Regions from separate parts of the Serratia ficaria genome, predicted to be linked through region 1. Evidence: predicted binding sites of a transcription regulator. Region 1 holds the regulator's gene; the other holds the start of a gene.

Evidence for each region. Region 1 encodes Fur, which represses iron uptake genes when iron is present. Its sites were predicted from a motif close to ATAATAATGAGAACNACTATCAA; they were not measured.
Region 2: the regulator Fur is predicted to act here: its motif matches at 2,992-3,014, upstream of fhuE (ferric-rhodotorulic acid/ferric-coprogen receptor FhuE).

The regions. Positions count from the first base shown of each region.
Region 1 covers NZ_LT906479.1:1,354,433-1,364,178, reverse strand. The annotation lists gene seqA (replication initiation negative regulator SeqA) at 1-137, opposite strand, end outside; gene ybfF (esterase) at 361-1,134, shown strand; gene ybfE (LexA regulated protein) at 1,393-1,680, shown strand; gene fldA (flavodoxin FldA) at 1,944-2,483, shown strand; gene fur (ferric iron uptake transcriptional regulator) at 2,814-3,260, shown strand; gene CKW09_RS06430 (beta-N-acetylhexosaminidase) at 3,449-6,106, opposite strand; gene chiQ (ChiQ/YbfN family lipoprotein) at 6,118-6,444, opposite strand; gene chiP (chitoporin ChiP) at 6,492-7,895, opposite strand; gene glnS (glutamine--tRNA ligase) at 9,332-9,746, opposite strand, start outside.
Region 2 covers NZ_LT906479.1:3,231,792-3,241,537, reverse strand. The annotation lists gene CKW09_RS15345 (cytochrome ubiquinol oxidase subunit I) at 1-1,344, opposite strand, end outside; gene umuD (translesion error-prone DNA polymerase V autoproteolytic subunit) at 2,045-2,398, shown strand; gene fhuE (ferric-rhodotorulic acid/ferric-coprogen receptor FhuE) at 3,178-5,391, shown strand; gene umuC (translesion error-prone DNA polymerase V subunit UmuC) at 5,611-6,939, shown strand; gene CKW09_RS24580 (TonB-dependent receptor) at 6,979-7,131, shown strand; gene CKW09_RS15325 (methyltransferase domain-containing protein) at 7,499-8,248, shown strand; gene CKW09_RS15320 (class I SAM-dependent methyltransferase) at 8,264-9,175, shown strand; gene CKW09_RS15315 (M50 family metallopeptidase) at 9,172-9,746, shown strand, end outside.

The DNA of each region.
Region 1 (9,746 bases):
GCGGGTACGGAGCGTACCGGTTGGCCTGCGGTAAATTTCAACATGCGGCGTAAAATATCGGACGCGCTCTCACCGATGTGTTGCGTGTGGCTGGCAATATAACGGTAAAGCTCTTCGTCGACTTCAATAGTTTTCATCTTTATCCAGTACTGTTTTTTCTACTTAGAACCTGAAGCCAGATCCTGCATTCAAGCCATGGGATTATAAGGTTAAAAGCGCGGGGGCGAACACCACTAAGTGTCGCCAAACGGAAAATGCAGACTAATACCTATTCCCGTCGTACTTCAAGCTGCATCGCTCAACTCCGCGTTATTCATCGTGCGATTCAATCATGATACCCTAATCTGAATCTCTCTCAGCATGAACTTCGCCATGAAATTACATTATCAACTGCTGGCCGCCGAGTCGGACGCCCTGCCGGTGCTGCTGATCCACGGCCTGTTCGGCAATCTGGACAACCTGGGCGTGCTGGCGCGCGACCTGAACCGGCGCCACAGCGTCATCAAGGTCGATCTGCGCAACCATGGCCTGTCGCCGCGTTCCGCAGAGATGACCTACCCGGCCATGGCGCAGGATCTGCTGACGCTGCTCGACGACCTGCAGCTGGAGAAAGTCATCGTCATCGGCCATTCGATGGGCGGCAAAGCGGCGATGGCGCTGACCGCCATTGCGCCGGAGCGCATCGACAAGCTGATCGTCATCGACGTGGCGCCGGTGGATTACCGCACCCGCCGCCACGATGAGATTTTCGCCGCGCTGAAGGCCGTGAGCGCCGCCGGCATTACCCAGCGCCAACAGGCCGCCCAGCTGATGCGCGATTATCTGCAGGAAGAAGGGGTGATCCAGTTTCTGCTGAAATCCTTCCACAACGGCGAATGGCGTTTCAACCTGCCGGTGTTGATCGCGCAGTACGAAAACGTCACCGGCTGGCAGGAGGTGCCCGCCTGGCCGCACCCGACGCTGTTCATCCGCGGCGGGCTGTCGCCCTACGTGCAGGACGGTTACCGCGCCGACATCGCGCGCCAGTTCCCGCTGGCCCGCGCGCACGTGGTGGCGGGAACCGGGCACTGGGTGCACGCCGAAAAACCGGAAGCGGTGCTGCGCGCCATCCACCGTTTTCTCGGCGAAGCCTGACAAACGCCCGTCGCTGGCGAAAAAACGCGCTAAAGATAACGGCTTAGCGCGCTTTCGGCTCAGTTAAGCATTGTCGTTGCTCTATCTGCTGGGGTAATATGGCGCGCTATAATTTTGCCGCCCTGCCCAGCGTGTTCGCTAACGCCAGTCCGGGGGTGAATTTGGGTTAGGGTTTATTGGCCCGAAGTGTGTTAACCGAATCGTCCGGAAGCGTGTAAAACGCTTTTTGATGCAAACTTCCTTGCAGTACCGCTACCTATGGCAAAAGAACAAACGGATCGCACGACGCTGGATCTGTTCGCAGATGAACGCCGTCCGGGGCGCCCGAAAACCAACCCGCTATCCCGCGATGAACAGCTTAGAATCAATAAGCGCAATCAGCTGCGGCGCGATAAAGTACGTGGATTGCGGCGCGTGGAGTTGAAAATCAACGCGGATGCGGTGGACGCCCTGAACAAACTGGCGGAACAGCGCAATATCAGCCGCAGCGAGCTCATTGAGCAAATGCTGCTGGCGCAGCTGGCGGAAGAACAGCCAGAACATTGATCTCTTCGGCCGCACATGCGGCGCGGCGTTAAGGATGACGCCGGATCAACACCGTTTTACTCTCCTCCGGCATCGCATAAATGCGATAAAACCCCGGGGTAAATTTCTGGCATGATAGGCGTTTACCGGCAAGAGACCGCGCCCACACGGCGCCCGCCACTGCGGCGGCCGGCTTTTGCCATGGCATCATTTTAATCGGTGTTAGCGGGGTCAGCACTAACATCGTGTAATGCAATTAATTGAATTTAAAGGTTATACGCGATATGGCTACTGTAGGCATTTTCTTTGGCAGCGACACTGGCAATACCGAAAACATTGCCAAAATGATCCAGAAAATTCTCCAGAAACAGTTTGGCGACGAGGTGTCTGAAGTGCACGACATCGCCAAAAGCAGCAAAGAGGATCTGGAAGGTTTCGATATCCTGCTGCTGGGTATCCCAACCTGGTACTACGGTGAAGCGCAGTGCGACTGGGATGACTTTTTCCCGACGCTGGAAGAAGTCGACTTCAACGGCAAGCTGGTTGCGCTGTTCGGCTGCGGCGACCAGGAAGACTACGCGGAATACTTCTGTGATGCGATGGGCACCATCCGCGACATCATCGAACCCCACGGCGCCGCCATCGTCGGCCACTGGCCAACCAAGGGCTACCATTTCGAAGCGTCCAAGGGCCTGGCGGACGACGACCACTTCATCGGCCTGGCTATCGACGAAGATCGCCAACCGGAGCTGACCAACGAACGTGTCGAAGCCTGGGTCAAACAGATCGTCGAAGAACTGAGCCTGGCCGACATCGTCGGCTGAGGCCATTGTTGCCTAAAGGTTGAACAAAGGCCCTGCAAAGTGCATAGTGTGGCCAGCAGGGCCGTCATCGGCAGCATGGATTGCTGCAATAGAAGCTACATATTGGTAACTTCCCACATCGTCACGGTAGACTGAGATATCGGTTTATCCCATCCATCAAGGCGTTGCATGTGTACCATGCAATAGTGCAATTATATCTTTGTTAACAACCGGCGGTTTCCATTTAGGGCAACCGGTTCTATAATGAGACGCAATTAACTCTTTGTGCCGACCGATGCCACAGGCGAGAACGCCTCAACTTGATTAGCATAGTAACAGGACTGAATCCGCATGACTGACAACAACACCGCATTGAAGAAGGCCGGCTTAAAAGTCACGCTTCCGCGACTCAAAATCCTGGAAGTACTGCAAAATCCGGAATGCCATCACGTCAGTGCGGAAGATTTGTATAAAAAACTGATAGATATGGGCGAAGAAATCGGACTGGCGACGGTTTACCGCGTGCTGAACCAGTTTGATGATGCGGGCATTGTGACTCGTCACAATTTCGAAGGCGGCAAGTCCGTATTCGAACTGACCCAGCAGCACCACCACGATCACCTGATCTGCCTGGACTGCGGCAAAGTGATCGAATTCAGAGATGAATCGATCGAAGCGCGTCAGCGCGACATCGCCAAGCAACACGGCATCAAACTCACCAACCACAGCCTGTACCTGTACGGCCACTGTGAAACCGGTGACTGCCGCGAAGACGATACGCTGCACGACGCCAAGTAATCCTCCGGGATTGAACAACCGCCTCAGGGCGGTTTTTTTGTGCCCGTCGCCGGCGGGAAAAAAAGCCCCGGCAGCGCCGGGGAAGGTTCACTTGACGAAATACCACAATTGCAGCGGCGTAACTCCACCGACTTCTCTCACTTCACCCTCGGCCCGCCGCCGACACGCAGCGGGCCGCATCAGCCGGCTTAAACCTTCTCGGCGCGGCTGTAACGCTTGCCGTCCGGGCTGACCGCACGCACCAGCACCTCGCCGGAGACCGCCGGCCCGGCGTTGGCGTCATAGCGCTGCCATTGCTTACCGCCGTCGGTGGAGTACTCGATGCCCAGCCCCGGCAGAGAGATATTCGCCTCCAGCTTGCCGCCGGTGACGCGCGCGCCCGGCACCGGCAGGCGATAGCTGACGCCGCCCTTGTCCAGCTTGGCCAGCTCGCGCTGGCCGAGCAGGTTGGCGAAGCGCAGCCAGTCCTGATCCAGAGCCTTGCCGTCGACAAAGTGCGTTTTCCCGCCCCGGTACTCGCGGCCGGCCCGGTAATCCTGCTCCCAGGAGGCGCGATGCCAGGCGCGTTCGGCTACCGACAGCGAACGCGGGAAGATCATGTATTCCATTTGCGGGTCGGTGCGCTGGGTTTCGCTCCACAGCTGGGCGGAGATGCCGTAGGCGCCCGGCCAGGGTTTGTCGCTTCTGGCGGTGAAGCGATTGCCGTCGCGGTCCACCGAGGTTTCGGCGTTCTGCGGCAGGTTGTCCGGCGCGAAGCTGAACATCTTCCGTTCGTCGCTGAAGCGGGTGCCCCAGTAATAACCGCGCTCGTCCGGATTCACCTCGTAAGGGAAGTCCATATAAACGTAATCCGGGTTGGAGATGATCACCTCGTAGCCCTTGTTCGCCCAGTCATTGGCGCTGTCGAAACCGCCCCAGTACAGGGTGTCCCAGAAGTTCACGCCCACGCGCGGCGTGGCGAACGCGCCGGCGTCCTGCGCATCTTTCAGGCCATCCTGCCAGGCCTGCATTCTGCCGATGCCGTGCGCCTTCACCAGTTGGCTGACCTCCAGCCCGAAGTAGCTCGGCAGATGCGCCATATCGGCCACCTTGCCGTCTTCGATCATCGCCTGGCACACCCGGGATTTCGCCCAGGGCTTGTCTTCCTTGCTCTGGTCGATTATGCCCTTGCCCGCTTCAGGTTTCAGGCGATCGGTATACCCCGCCCCCAGGCGAATATTTTTCGCTTCGTCACCGCCGAAATGCCAGGTGTTCAACGGCTGGCCGGCCTCTCGATGCATTTGGGCAATCTCGCCGATCACCTTGTCGACAAAGCGTTTGGAGGAGTCCAGGCACGGGTTCAGATAGCTCTGGCGGTTGAAGTACTGCACCGAAGTCGTGTTGGAAGTATCGGTCGGATCGACCAGGCGGAACTCGTTGGCCTCGCGCTCTTTGCCCGCCGCATGCAGTTTTTTGTAACGCGCCTCCATGGAAACCACCGCCGCGCGCGCGTGCGCCGGCATGTCGATTTCCGGGATCACCTCAATCTGGCGCGCCTGCGCGTATTTGACGATGTCGATATAGTCCTGCCGGGAGAAGAAGCCGCCGTATGCCTCCGGCCCCTGGCCATACTGCGGCAGCAGGCAGGCGGTTTCGCTCAGGTCGTGGCAGCGCCGGCCCCCGACGTCGGTCAGTTCAGGCAGGCCCGGGATTTCGATGCGCCAGCCTTCGTCGTCGCTCAGGTGGAAGTGGAATTTATTCAGCTTGTAGGCCGCCATCTGATCCAGCAGGCGCAGCACCGCGTCTTTATGATGGAAGTTGCGCGCCACGTCGAGAAAGATGCCGCGATACGGGAAACGCGGCGCGTCTTTGGCGTCCAACGTGGCGATGTCGCTGCCGCCATCGCTCGGCACCAGCGACAGGATCGACTGCAGCCCGTTGAATACCCCCGCCTGATCGAAGCCGATCACGCGCGCTTCCTGCCTGCCGATTTTCAGCTCATAGGCGCCCGACACCGCCAGCGGGCCTTTGAACCTGCCCGGTTGGATCGCGGTGTTGATCGGATAGCCCTGCGCGTTAGCGGCCACGCCCAGCAGCGCGAAGCGCTGGCCTACGGCCTCGGCCGCCGGTTTGGCCAGCGCGCTCAAATCCAGCGCCACGCCCTTGCTCAGGTCGACATCCTGCGGATGCACCTTCACCTCCCGCGGCGTCGGCACAATCTGGCCGCGCAGCGCGGCGGCCGGCAGGGTTTTCAGCGCGGCGTTGTTGATAAAGCGCGAAGCCGGCGTCATCAGAACGTTGTTGTCGTCCTTGGTGCGCTTCCACTGGTCGCCGGTAAAGGGCGCCACGAAGCGGCTCAGATCTTCGGTATCGGTATTGCGCAGAATTTTCGGTTTGGCGTCGCCGGACGCGGCGTACCAGCGCGGTACGAAATCGGTTTTAAACAGTTGCCAGTATTCGGCGACGATCGGGATGGTCACCGCCTGCCCTGCCGGGAAACCGCTGAACGTCGCGGTCGGCTCCAGTTTGTACAGATCGCCGGTCAGGTGCGTTATCCTGAATTGTTCGTTATCCACCTGCAGGGTTTGGCGCGCGCTGTGGAAATAAATCGCCCAGTCGCCGCCGGTGATCGCCTGGCCGTCGTTGCTCAGGGTGATCAATACCCGATTGCACGCCGCCCAGTCGGCGCCCAACGCGGCGCAGTCCAGGCCGCCGTCGGCGGCGCGGTTGTCGACCATTTTCACATTCAGCTTCAGCTGGCTCAGTTGATCCACCAGCTGCTGATTGGCCAGCGCATTCCCCGCGCCGCCAAACAGCCCAAGGGTTGCCGTCAGCGCGGCAAGCGCACTCAGTTTGAATCGGTTCATCTGCTTCATCCTTAATTGTTGTTGTCGCGGATCTCTTGCCAAATCTTGCCGCACCTGGCGTCATACGCCTGACCGTTGCCGCTGTGCACCGCCTGAAGGCAGTTCTGATAATCCATCACCCGCACCGTTTCTTTCTCGGCGAACTGCCGGTGCCGTTTCTCTTGCTTCAGCACGTTCAGCACCGCCCGGCACGACTGCAGTTTTTCCGGCGATCCCTCTGCGGTATTGATGCAGGCGCTGTAGGCCTGTTTCAGTTTGGCGTCTTCCGGCGGCGCGGCCGGTTGCGCGCAGGCGCTCAGCGCAGCGGCGGCGGCCAATATCAGCATGATTTTTTTCATCGTTATATTCCCGTTCAGTTGCCCCGGCGCAATCGCCGGGGAACGCATCAGAAAATGGTGAATGGCGCGATGACCATAAATTTGACGTCTTTCTCGTCCTGGAAGATGTTGCCGTAACCGCCGCCCCAGCTCGGGATATTGGTGTGGTTATCGTATTGGGTGTAGTGCAGCTTGAGCAGCGTGCCTTTGGCGCGCCCTTCCTGGATGGTGTACAGCGCGTCCAGGCTCCAGGCGCTCTCTTTCAGGCGCTGGCTCTGATCGTAAATCGGGTTGGTGCTCGGCTTGGCGTCCCAGGCGTAGACGTAGGAGCCGCCGACCGCCATGCCCGGCAGGTTCCAGTTGCTCAGGTCGTACATCACGCCGGCGTAGACCGCCTTCTCGCCGTTGGCGTTGAAGTCGGAGCGGTTATCCCACCACACGTCGAGGCGGCCGTTGGAAGAGGCGTAGGTCGGCGTCATGCGCTGCAGGAAGAAGCCCTGATTGCCTTCCGCCTTGACCATGGTGCCTTCCAGACGCCAGTTGAACTGACCGGTGGTATAGCCGAAGGTCAGTGCCTGCAGCCAGGCCAGGCCGTCGTAGATGCTGTTCGGATCGTTCTTGTCGCCGATGCGGTCTTCCGCACCGTAGAACTGGTAGCTGGTGGTCAGCGGATTGCCCAGCAGGTCGAATTTGTAGGATGCCTTGGTGAAATACTGATTCACATAGCCTTCCGCCTGACCAAAGGCGGCTTCCAACACCAGATCGTTTTTGAAGTCGTACTTGGCGCCCAAAGAGTGCAGATAGGAGACGCCGGTTGTTTTATCGTTTTGGCGGAAGTCATCCATCTCGATATGCCACGGCGCCTTGTATTTGTCCGCCCACATGTAGGAGAAGCTCAGAGCGCCGGCGTCGCCGTAGTCAAAGTTGGCGCCCGCCTCCGCGCCGCGATAGGTTCCCGGCATAAAGCTCCAGTGCGGGGCGATCAGCGTCTGGCCGCTGGGTTGGATGTAACCGGCGCGCGCCCAGATCGGGCCGTATTTGAATTTACCGGCGGCTTTATACAGGCTGATGCCGCCTTTATCGCCGGAATAGTCTTCGTCGTAGGTCCGGTTTTTCGAGGAAAAGGCGATTTCATTCGGGTGGCCGCTGGCGCTGGACTCGGCCAGCTCGATAGCGGTAAAGGCCCCGACGTCCAGACCGAACATGTCCCAGGCGTAGCCCGAGGCGAAGTCCAGGCTCAGGTTGGCGGTGGAGTGCGACAGGTTGGTGGTGTATTTATTGTAATCGTCGCTGGTCGGGTCGAGATCTTTGCGGTCACGCTCACGTTGCCAGTAATAAATGCCGCCGGTCAGCGTGGAATCATCGATAAACCCTGCGGCTTTCGCCCCAGGGGCCATGGCAAACCCTGTTCCCAACAGCGCGCCCGCGACAGCGAGCGCCAGCGTTTTACGCTGAGCACCGTGCGTACCCATATGAAATTCCTCTTTGACTTAACTTTAAAAGTTGCAGCCGCCTGTGTTTACCACTGCCCTGCGCGACCGCTAATAAAAAACCCAACCGGGTAAAAAATATCGCCGCAGGGTTGAATCCCCACAGCACTTATTGCTACAGACAGACTATTTTTCGCGTCGCGAATTATCAAATGAAAAATGACAGAGATTTGTCAAACTATGACAAGGAGCACATATCGATGAGATTTTGTTACGACATTGTGCAAACAGAGTGTTGAATAAAAAATTCAATAAAATCAGAATAAAAATCAATATCAGGTCAACCAAAGACGATTAATGGTTTCAGCCCGTTAAATATTGTCAGCCAGAAGAAAAAATATGAGAGCGCTCTCCAAATGACATTAATTCGCATCGCGAATATATAAAAAAGGATTATGCAAATCACGCCATGTATCAAGCAATTGATGATTAAAATGACGAAGGGGAATGAAGCGGCAGAAAGGAAAATAAAGCGCGAAAAACAATACCGGCTGATGAAATAAAAAAAGCGCAGCCTAAGCTGTAATGCTTGTCAGTTAGCGTTTTCTGCAGGCGTCCGTGAAATTTTCGGTCGATAAAGGGGAGATGCGCCATGAGGATCACGCGCCTCGACCGAGCAAGGGACCGTGGGCGCGGCCCCTTGCAACCCGCGCCTTTGCCCAATCAGACGGTTGGCTGTGCCAACGTTACTCGGCCCATCCTGGGCCTCGCCCCTTCGGGGCCGCTGCAAGCAGCGTTCAAATCTGTTCCTGACAGATTTGTCCTCCCTCCGTCTCAGCGCATCATGGCCGGCTACGACAGGCGTCCCTGCCTGTCTCGCCTGAAACCGCCGTCCTTGGCGGTTTCGCCTATGCGCCGCTCCTGCGTTCGGCGTCTTCAAGGGCGCCTAACATCGTGCTCATCCCATCATTTTCACTGTCTTCCATAACGCAATATCAAACGGAGGGGACAAGTTGCCCGGTGGCTGCAGATTCGGGTGTTGACCTTGGGCGCGCATCGCCGGCTGCCGAGCAAGACGGCGTTGTCAGGGGCAACCGGCCAGGGAAGGCCGGTTGAGGCGAGACTAACAGGGACGTTTGTCGTAGCCGACCCGCCCGACAACGCGGGTGCAGCGAGGACAAATCTGCCGGGAGCAGATTTGAACGCTGCTTGCAGCGGCCCCGAAGGGGCGAGGCCCAGGACGGGCCGAGTAATTCCCGCAGGGCAGACGGTGTTAAGCGAAGGCGCGGGTGGAGGGGTCGCGCCTTCGGCCCCTCCAATTGCCGTACATTGCGGTAGCAGAGAAATGCAGGGTATTTACGGCAATTCCGCCTGCACGGAGCGTACAGAAATTGGATAAAAAAATGCCAGTCAGGCTTAACTGACTGGCATTACAGCCTAAGCTGCGCTTCCATGCATTACCGGGACGACGTTAAGGCTCAGGCCCCAATTTTAGCCCAGGTGTCGCGCAGGCCGACGGTGCGGTTGAACACCAGATGCTCGGCCGAAGAGTAACGGCTGTCGGCGCAGAAATAGCCTTCGCGCTCGAACTGATAGGCTTTCTCCGGCTGCGCCGTCGCCAGGCTCGGCTCGACGAAGCCGTGCTTGATAATCAGCGATTCCGGGTTGATGGTGGCGAGGAAGTCTTCCGCCGCCGCCGGGTTCGGCACGCTGAACAGGCGATCGTACAGGCGGATCTCGGCCGGCAGCGCGTGCGCGGCGGAAACCCAGTGGATCACGCCCTTCACCTTGCGCCCGTCGGCCGGATCCTTGCTCAGCGTCTCGGCGTCGTAGCTGCAGAAGATGGTGGTGATTTCGCCTTCGGCGTCCTTTTCGACCCGCTCGGCCTTGATC
Region 2 (9,746 bases), 1.9 Mb from region 1:
GCCCTCGGGGATCGGATGAGCATCTTCGCTGACGGGGCCTTTTTTAATCAATCGCATCAAATAGACATACCCCACGCCAAATACCGAGGTGTAAACCACAATGAAGAGAAGCAGGCTGAACGTCATGTGCATTTCGCCGTGCGGCGAGACCGCGTCCCGCGTGCGCATCACGCCATACACCACCCAGGGTTGCCGGCCGATCTCGGTGGTGAACCAGCCCGCCAGCAGCGCGATCAGCCCCGACGGCCCCATCAGCAGCGCGAACCACAGGAACGGCCGCGACTGATACAGCCGGCCTTTCCAGCGTAGCCAGACGCTGACCACGCCGAGCAGTATCATCAGCATGCCCAACCCGGCCATCACGCGGAACGACCAGAAGATGATGCTGGAGTTGGGGCGGTCTTCTTTCGGGAAGCTTTTCAGCGCCGGCACCTGCTTGTCGAGGCTGTGCGTCAGTATGATGCTGCCCAGATAGGGAACTTCCAGCTTGTAGCGGGTGACCTCGTCGTCCATGTCCGGCATGCCGAACAGCACCAGCGGCGTTGCCTCGCCGGGTTTGTTTTCCCAGTGCCCTTCGATGGCGGCGATTTTGGCCGGCTGATGCTCCAGCGTATTCAAACCATGGGCATCGCCGAGCACCGCCTGGACAGGCGAGACGATCAGCGCCATCCACAGCGCCATGGAGAGCATCTTGCGGATCGCCGGCGTATCGTTGCCCTTCAGCAGGTGCCAGGCCGCGGAGGCGCCGACGAAGAAGGCGCTCGACAGGAAGGCCGCGGTGGTCATGTGCATCAAGCGGTACGGGAAGGACGGGTTGAAGACGATTTTCAGCCAGTCCACCGGCACGACGATGCCGTTCTCGATGGCGAAGCCCTGCGGGGTATGCATCCAGCTGTTGGAGGACAGGATCCAGAAGGTCGATATCAAGGTGCCCAGCGCCACCATGCAGGTGGCGAAGAAGTGCAGCCCGCGCCCGACCCGGTGCCAGCCAAACAGCATCACGCCCAGGAAGCCGGCCTCGAGGAAGAAGGCGGTGAGGACCTCATAGGTCAGCAGCGGCCCGGTGATGCTGCCGGCAAACTGCGAGAATCCGCTCCAGTTGGTGCCGAACTGATAGGCCATCACCAGCCCCGACACCACCCCCATGCCGAAGTTAACGGCAAATATTTTTGACCAGAAATGATAAAGCTCACGGTAGGTGTCATCGTGAGTTTTAAGCCACAGCCCCTCCAGCACCGCCAGAAAACTGGCGAGACCGATAGTAATTGCAGGAAAAATAATGTGAAAGGACACCGTAAAGGCAAATTGTATCCTCGCCAGCTCGAAAGCATCTAATCCGAACATTGTTAACACCCCTCAGTATTACCAAATTGCCAATCCGATGTTCCAGATGGTCATGAGCGAAACAGGGTCCATGGAACAATCTCACAGGTAATCAACACAAAACTGCAGCCCATGGAGCTAAAAAGCGGGTGACCTGACGTTATATTCCCCTTCATTTTTCATTGTGGCGGTCTTGAACATAGGAATAATGTTCACACTGACATACTAAGGTTAGCTCAGTTTCGCGGCGGGATAGTTTTCATCTGCAGGCGTTAATGTGCTGAAAATTAAACGAGATTGATAATTATTATTATCTTGGCGCTGGGGGAATATTGATTGCTCTGTTGCTGAGGCTGCGACTGTTGGCGAAACAAAAGCGGGAAAATACATTTTTATTAATAATCCGGCGACAGCGTCAGGGGTAAAAGAATCGGCGGCAGGCCGCCGCTCGAAGGCCCATGGTTGTCCAGGGGGGGGTAACTAAATCATCGTGCATTTCAATGCGTTCTGACTGGTGCCCGGCAAGCGGCTTGATCCTCGTCACAACATGAATTACTGTATATAAATACAGTATTGGATAAGTTGAAACTCCCTATGGGGGACAAGGGGCATTTTTGCGACACCGACTATGCGGACCAGGGGGGGATATGCCGGCAAACGCCCCCGGGAGCCATGACTGCGGTTGCCGTCGCCGTTTTCTGTTGAGACAAAGGGGGTAACTATGGGCGGTTTTCCTTCCCCGGCGCAGGACTACGTCGAAAGCCGGTTGGATATCGGCAAACTGCTGGTGCGGCATCCCAACGCCACCTACTTTGTGCGCGCCAGCGGCGATTCGATGATCGACGGCAATATTCAGGATGGCGATCTGCTGATCGTCGACAGCGCGCTGACGCCGGAGCATGGCAATATCGTTATCGCCGCCGTAGACGGCGAGTTCACCGTCAAGAGGCTGCAGCGCCACCCGGATTTGCGGCTGTTGCCGATGGATCCGGCCTACGCGCCGATGGTTTTCGGCGACGAAACGCAGCTGGAAATCTTCGGCGTGGTGACGTTTATCGTCTACGCCGCGACATAGCGCCGGCCTCCCGGCTTTCATTTTAATCATGAAATTAACCGGGAGGTTTTCGCGCGCCTGGCGGTGAGTGCGGTTAATACCCTAAAGCGCCAAGATAAACGTTCTCGGCTAAAGGTTACTGGCTAGGATATATCAATGGAATATCTTGGAATAATCCTGTTTACAAATAACTTTTTGAAAATAAAAACGAAAGAGATAATAGTGAGCTCCACGCAAAGGACAGCAAATTGGAATGAAAATGGATTTTTCAGGGATAATTATCGCATTGCTCTTGTTCGCTTTTTCCATATTTTCACTGGTAAGACACGCTAAACTCCAATCAAAACGCACCCTGCCGAAACCCCGCAAGCGGGTGAAACGTATCCTAAACAAGCCAGATAAACGCTCATGGTGCCTTGTCGTCTTCAATGATGAGTCCAAAAGAACGCCGGACCTTAACATGCTCGATCGTCAGGGAAGTTAAGGTTAAGCGGCCGGGCCAGCCTTCAAAGGCGATGCGATCGGCCTGTGCCTCCGTTTCTCCTCCCCCGCACCGTCTGCCGCGCAGGGCACCGCCCTGAGGCCGGTAATACTCTTTTACACTAACGATTAAAATGCTTATAGTTCTCATTCGTATTAATGATCGCTTCGGCGGGCATTAACGCGTCAGCAGGGAAGGTTATCAACGTCGGAGTGATGCCTGGGGCGGTAACTCATTATTGGGACAGGGAAAACCGGCTGAGTGCGCCGTATCTTCATTCAGCCAATCAAACATAATAAAAATGCCTGAGGGTAAAGTCATGTTTCTGGCTCCATGCCATAGCAAAGGGGATCGCGCCGGCGGTTCGGCATCCCGTAAAATCCATGTTTCATCACTCACCGGCGTTGCCGCATTCGTCGCGGTGGCGCTGCAGGCGCCTTATGCTTGCGCCGCAGAGGCCGGGGCAAAAGAAGATACCCTGCTGGTCGAAGCCTCGGCCGAGAGCGCCGGCGAGACGGGGGAAAACGACTACAGCGTGCCGATAACCCGGGCGGGCACCAAAATGGCCCTGACCGCGCGCGACATACCGCAGTCCGTCAGCATTATCAGCAAACAGCGCATGCAGGATCAGCAGTTGCAGACGCTGGGGGATGCGCTGAAAAACACCACCGGCGTCACCGAAAAGGTGGCGGACCTTGACCGCAGTACCTTTTATTCGCGCGGTTTCTTGATCGACAACTATATGGTTGACGGTATTCCCACCCAGTTTGAAGAGCGCTGGAATTTGGGCGATTCGTCGGCCGATACCGCGATCTACGAACGCATTGAAGTGGTGCGCGGCGCGACCGGCCTGATGACCGGCGCCGGCAATCCTTCCGCTGCGGTGAACATGGTGCGCAAGCATGCCGACAGCCGCGAGTTTGTCGGCAACGTTTCCGCCAGCTATGGCAGTTGGAATAAGCAGCGCTATGTGGCGGACCTTTCCGCACCGCTGAGCGAGTCCGGCAGGGTGCGCGGCCGCGTGGTCGCCGGGTATCAGGGCAACGACAGCTATGTCGATCGCTACAGCGCCGACAAGACATTTTTCTATGGGGTGGTGGATGCCGATCTGACCGACTCCACGACGCTCTCCGTCGGTTACGACTATCAGAAAACCAACGCCAACAGCCCCACCTGGGGAGGGATGCCGCGGTGGTACAGCGACGGCAGCAAAACGCATTACGATCGTGAATTCAACACTGCGCCCGACTGGGCCTACAACGATAAGCAATCGCGAAAGCTGTTCGCCACGTTGAAGCAACGTTTTGATAATGGCTGGCAGTTCACGCTGAACGGCGCCGATACGGAAACCCGTCTCGACAGCAAAATGCTGTATATCGACGGCTACTTCGATAAAAACACCGGCATCGGCGTCAGCCCTTACGCGAATTATCCGGTGGTCGGCGGCACGGGCTACAACACCGGAACGCGCAAGGTGCACGCCGTCGATGCGTTCGCCAGCGGGCCGTACGCGCTGTTCGGGCGCCAGCACCAGCTGATGGCCGGCGTCAGCTACAGCAGGCAGAACAATCGCTATCTCAACGCCTTCGCCAATCTCTCGCCGTCAGACGTGGGCAACTTCAATCACTGGGGCGGGGATTTTCCCGAGACCGACTGGAATGCGTTGAGCCTGGCGCAGGAGGATACCATTCACCAGAAGTCGGCTTATACCGCGACCCGCATTTCGCTGGCGGATCCGCTGCATCTGATCGTCGGCGCGCGTTATACCCAGTGGAGCACCAGCACCCTGAGCCAAAATATGGAGAAGAACAATGTCACGCCTTACGCCGGGCTGGTGTACGACATCGACGATACCTGGTCAGCCTACGCCAGCTACACTTCGGTGTTCAAACCGCAAACTTACCGCGACAGCGGCGGCAATTACCTGTCGCCGATTACCGGGAAGAACTATGAGGCGGGGCTAAAAGCCGACTGGCTGAACAGTCGGTTGACCGGCTCAGTGGCGATATTCCGCATCGAGCAGGACAACGTGGCGCAAAGCACCGGCGCGGTGATCCCCGGCACCCTGGAAACGGCTTACTACGGTGCGCAAGGCTCGGTCAGCAAAGGCATCGAGTTCGAAGTGAACGGCGCAGTGACCGATAACCTGCAAATGACCTTCGGCGCCACCCGCTATGTGGCGGAAGACAGCGAAGGAAACGCGGTCAACCCGGCGTTGCCGCGCACGACGGTCAAGCTGTTCACGGCCTATAACCCGCCGACGCTGAGAGCGTTGACGCTGGGCGGCGGCATCAACTGGCAGACCCACGTGTGGCAGGACGTCAGCGGCCCGGAAGGGAACGGCACCCTGCGGGCCGAGCAGGGCAGCTATGCGCTGGTCAACCTGTTTGGGCGTTATCAGGTCACCCCGCAGCTGTCGGTGCAGGCGAACCTGAACAACCTGTTCGATAAAACTTACGACACCTCGGTTGACCGCTATGTGGTCTACGGCGCGCCGCGCAATTTCGCCGTCACCGCCAACTACCGTTTCTAAGCTAGTGCCTATGGCCCCGCGAGGGGCCATTCCTCCCCCCTCTGGCCCAACTAAATTTCAAACGGCATCAGGTTGATAGCCCGTTTATCCTTTCTTCCGCTTGATCATTACTGCAAAAATCAAAATACTGTATATATGTACATATTTTTTTTATGGTGTGTGACAACATGCGAAAGAGAAGCGATGCGCGCCCGTTCACCGGCCTGGGCGGCAGATAAGATGTTCGCCCTGGTGGATGTGAACAGCTTTTACGCCTCCTGCGAGACGGTGTTCCGGCCGGACCTGAAGGGGCGGCCGGTGATTGTGCTCTCGAACAACGACGGCTGCGTGATCGCCCGCAGCGCCGAGGCCAGGGCGCTTGGCGTGCCGATGGGCGCGCCTTATTTCAAGATCAAGGACGAGATGCGTCGCCGCAACGTGGCGGTATTCTCTTCCAACTACGCGCTGTATGCCGACATGTCTCGCCGGGTGATGGATACCCTGGAAGAGATGGCGCCGGCGGTGGAGATTTATTCGCTGGACGAAGCCTTTCTGCGGCTGGACGGGTTGGGCCGCGGCGTGGCGCTGGAGCGGTTTGGCCAACAGGTGCGCGACAGGATCCAGCGGGAGCTGCATTTGACGGTCGGCGTGGGCATTGCGCCGAGCAAGACGCTGGCCAAGCTGGCCAATTACGCCGCCAAGAGATGGCGTAAAACCGGCGGGGTGGTGGATTTGTCGGACCCGGCTCGCCAGCGCAGGCTGCTGGCGCTGATCCCGGTGGAAGAGGTGTGGGGCGTCGGCCGCCGGTTGACCCGGCAGCTGCAGGCGATGGGCATTCACAGCGCGCTGCAGCTGGCGGACTGCGATACCCGCCTGGCGCGCAAAACCTTCGGCGTGGTGCTGGAGCGCACGGTGCGCGAGCTGCGCGGCGGATCCTGCCTGCAGCTGGAGGATCAGGCGGCGGCCAGGGAGCAGATCATTTGTTCGCGTTCGTTCGGCCAGCGCCTGACGCACTACCCGCATATGCGCGAAGCGATCTGCAGCTACGCGGAACGCGCGGCGGAAAAGCTGCGCCAGGACGAGCGCTATTGCCGCAACGTGTCGGTGTTTATCAAAACCAGCCCGCACTCGGCGGGCGAGGGGTACTACAGCAATGTGGGCACCGCCCGGCTGCGCACCCCGAGCAACGACAGCCGCGACATCATCGCCATGGCGGTGCGCGCGCTGGATAGCATTTGGCAGGAAGGGCGCCGTTACCTGAAGGGCGGCGTGATGCTGGGGGATTTCAGCGCCGGCGCCATGGCGCAGATCGACCTGTTCGACGACTGCCCGCCGCGGCGCAACAGCGGCCAACTGATGGCGACGCTGGACAAGCTGAACCGGGAAGGGCGCGGTCGCGTCTGGTTCGCCGGCCAGGGCATCGTCAAGCCCTGGCAGATGAAGCGTGAAATGCTGTCGCCGGCCTACACCACCCGGCTGGCGGACATTCCGCGGGCGCGGCTGGAGGGGGGAAGCCCCTCGGGGGACCTCAGAGCACCGGCGCCGCTAGCCGGAGCCGATCGCCAGTAGCGCGCATGGGCCGTTATTCACGCATTCGCCGGAATGTGCTTGCTGTTTGGGCACTATAAGGTCACCCCACAGCTGTCGGTGCAGGCTAACCTGAACAACCCGTTCGATAAAACTTACGACACCTCGGTTGACCGCTATGTGGTCTACGGCGCGCCGCGCAATTTCGCCGTCACCGCCAACTACCGCTTCTAAGCTAGTGCATATGGTCCCTTTGGTCCGGCTTTGGGCTTGCCGATGAGCGCACCTTATGTTCAAGGTCAAGGACGAGATGCGGCACCGCAACGTGGCGATGTCCTTGGCAAAAGACATCATGAAATTGGTTATATAAAGATATGCATATATAATTTTTATTTTTATGATTGGAGGTTGGTAAATATTACAGTCAATTAATATAATAAAAATGAATATATTAATAATGACGGTGCGCGTGGAGCTGCTTCATTGTATTTGAAAGTAAAGCAAAAAAAATAAATCAGGCGTGGTCATTGATTAAGAACTCTTAAAATGATAAATAATATTTACATTGCTAACAATTTATTATCATTCTTGATGGGGCGTCATGACGAGTATGGACAGTGTAACCGAGTCGTCTTTGGACCATGTGGGTGATGGGATCGATTCTTTAAATGCAGCATGGAGTTTTGGCGGTAACACCCCAAAGAATTTTGACTCTCATGTCTCGAAATCGGTACCTAAATATCATGATGGGCACGAGCTTATTCTTTCGCTTAGTGATTTCTTTATCAATAAAAACTCCGTTGTTTATGAGCTTGGAAGCTCAACGGGGGCCTTAACCCGCAAACTGGCCAAACGCCATCCCCTGGGTGCCAAATTCGTTGGTATTGATATTGAAGAAGCCATGACACAACAGGCCACTATTCAGCTTGCCGAACATGCGGAAAATAAAAATGTGAGCTTTCTTACGGATGATATTCTGAACTTTCCGTATGAAAAAAGCGATTTTATCGTTGCGTATTACACTGTGCAGTTTATTCCTCCGTGTGTTCGCCAACAATTGCTCGATCGTATTTACCAAAGCCTCAACTGGGGTGGTGCCTTCGTGCTATTTGAAAAGGTACGCGGTCCCGATGCCCGTTTTCAGGACATCATCAGTAGTCTGTATGTTGATTACAAAGTTGAGCAAGGGTATGCCGCGCATGAGATCTTGGCCAAGTCGCGTTCCCTAAAGGGAGTTCTCGAACCGTTTTCCGCGGCAGGTAACCAAGATATGCTTAATCGCGCCGGATTTTTGGATGTGATGACCATTTTTAAACATATCTGTTTCGAAGGATTCTTCTGTATTAAGTGATGGGATAAATTGGAAATGGATATCAGATCCGTACGGCATTATCTGAGTTTATTGCAAATGCGACAAGATTATCAGGCAACGCACGTTGCGTGTGAAATCTGTAGCTCAACGGCCTGTTTGACTTTATTGACGTACGTCCGCGGGCCACATGAAAACACCGTCGCGTTGCCAATAGTCGGCTGTAGTCAATGTGGACATATTTACCAAGCATATCGTTTTGACGCTCAGTTTTATCAAGACTATTACGATAAATTTTATCGTTTGAATTTATTCGGCGATGATGTGCCAGATAAAATGTTTTTCCTGGATCAAATCAAACGGGGTGATTACCTCTACAAGAACCTAAGTCAATGGTTACCCGAACGGGGACGACTGGTCGATGTGGGCTGTGCTGCTGGTGGATTAATGATCCCGTTCGCCAAACGAGGTTGGCATGTAAAGGGAAACGATCCGGATAGCGCTTATGCCCAGTATGGAAAAGCGCTAGGGTTGAATATTGATACGGTCAGCGCTGAAGAAATGACCGCAGATGAACAAGCGGATCTGATTATAATTAACGGTTCACTAGAACATGTCTATGACGTCAATCAGGTGATGGAAAAATGCCAAGCCATGGCGAAAACGCAAGGATTGCTGTTGATCGAAGGTCGTGCGTTGGGCTATGGCATGCAGCAGGGTTATCTGACCCACAATCATCGGCGTTTTTTGACTCCGCACAGTATTGAGCTGTTGATGCTCAAACATGGTTGGACGCCGATCTTAACCACGGAAACACCGCTATGCGGGCCGACAAGGCCGGGGGCTGTTTTTGTGCTAGGTCGGTTCGGTCGTGCGGACAGTACGGTATTTTCAGCTGTCTGCGTAACCGGGCGTAACCGGTTGCAGCAGTTTTATCGGCCTTGGTTTGAAACTATGGGGGCCGCATGAGCGATAGCATAATACCGATAGCAGCGACACCCGCTCCCTGCAAATATCGCGATGAACTGATTTGTGAACCGGTAGTGGGAAATGAAAAGCCGAAATTCCGTATTTATGATCCCCAAAATGACATCGCTTATGAACTTGGCAAAACTGAACTTGCTTTAGCGCGATTGTTTAACGGTGAGCGTACTGTGGAGCAGGTGCAATGGGCGGCGCAGGATCGTTTGCAAGCGACCATCACCTTGTCAAAGCTGGTCGCATTTCAAACACGTTTATTGCAACTGGGCTTATTGACGCATAGCGGTCAACGTGGCGGCCTCAAGCGCGACCCTGCCACCGGTATTACCTATGGCCCGCTGAAACGTTTTTTGCTGATCACCCTAGTGAAAATGAACCCGCAAAGTGGTTTGGATAGTCTCTACCGTCGGGTGCCATGGGTGTGTGCCCCACTGTTTAACGCATTGTTGCTGTTTGCTGTGGGAGGGGCCTTTGGGCTTTTGTTCAGCCAATGGCCGCAGTTTAGCCGAGACGTCATGACAACCTACACTCAAAGCTGGTTATGGTTGGCTTGGCACTA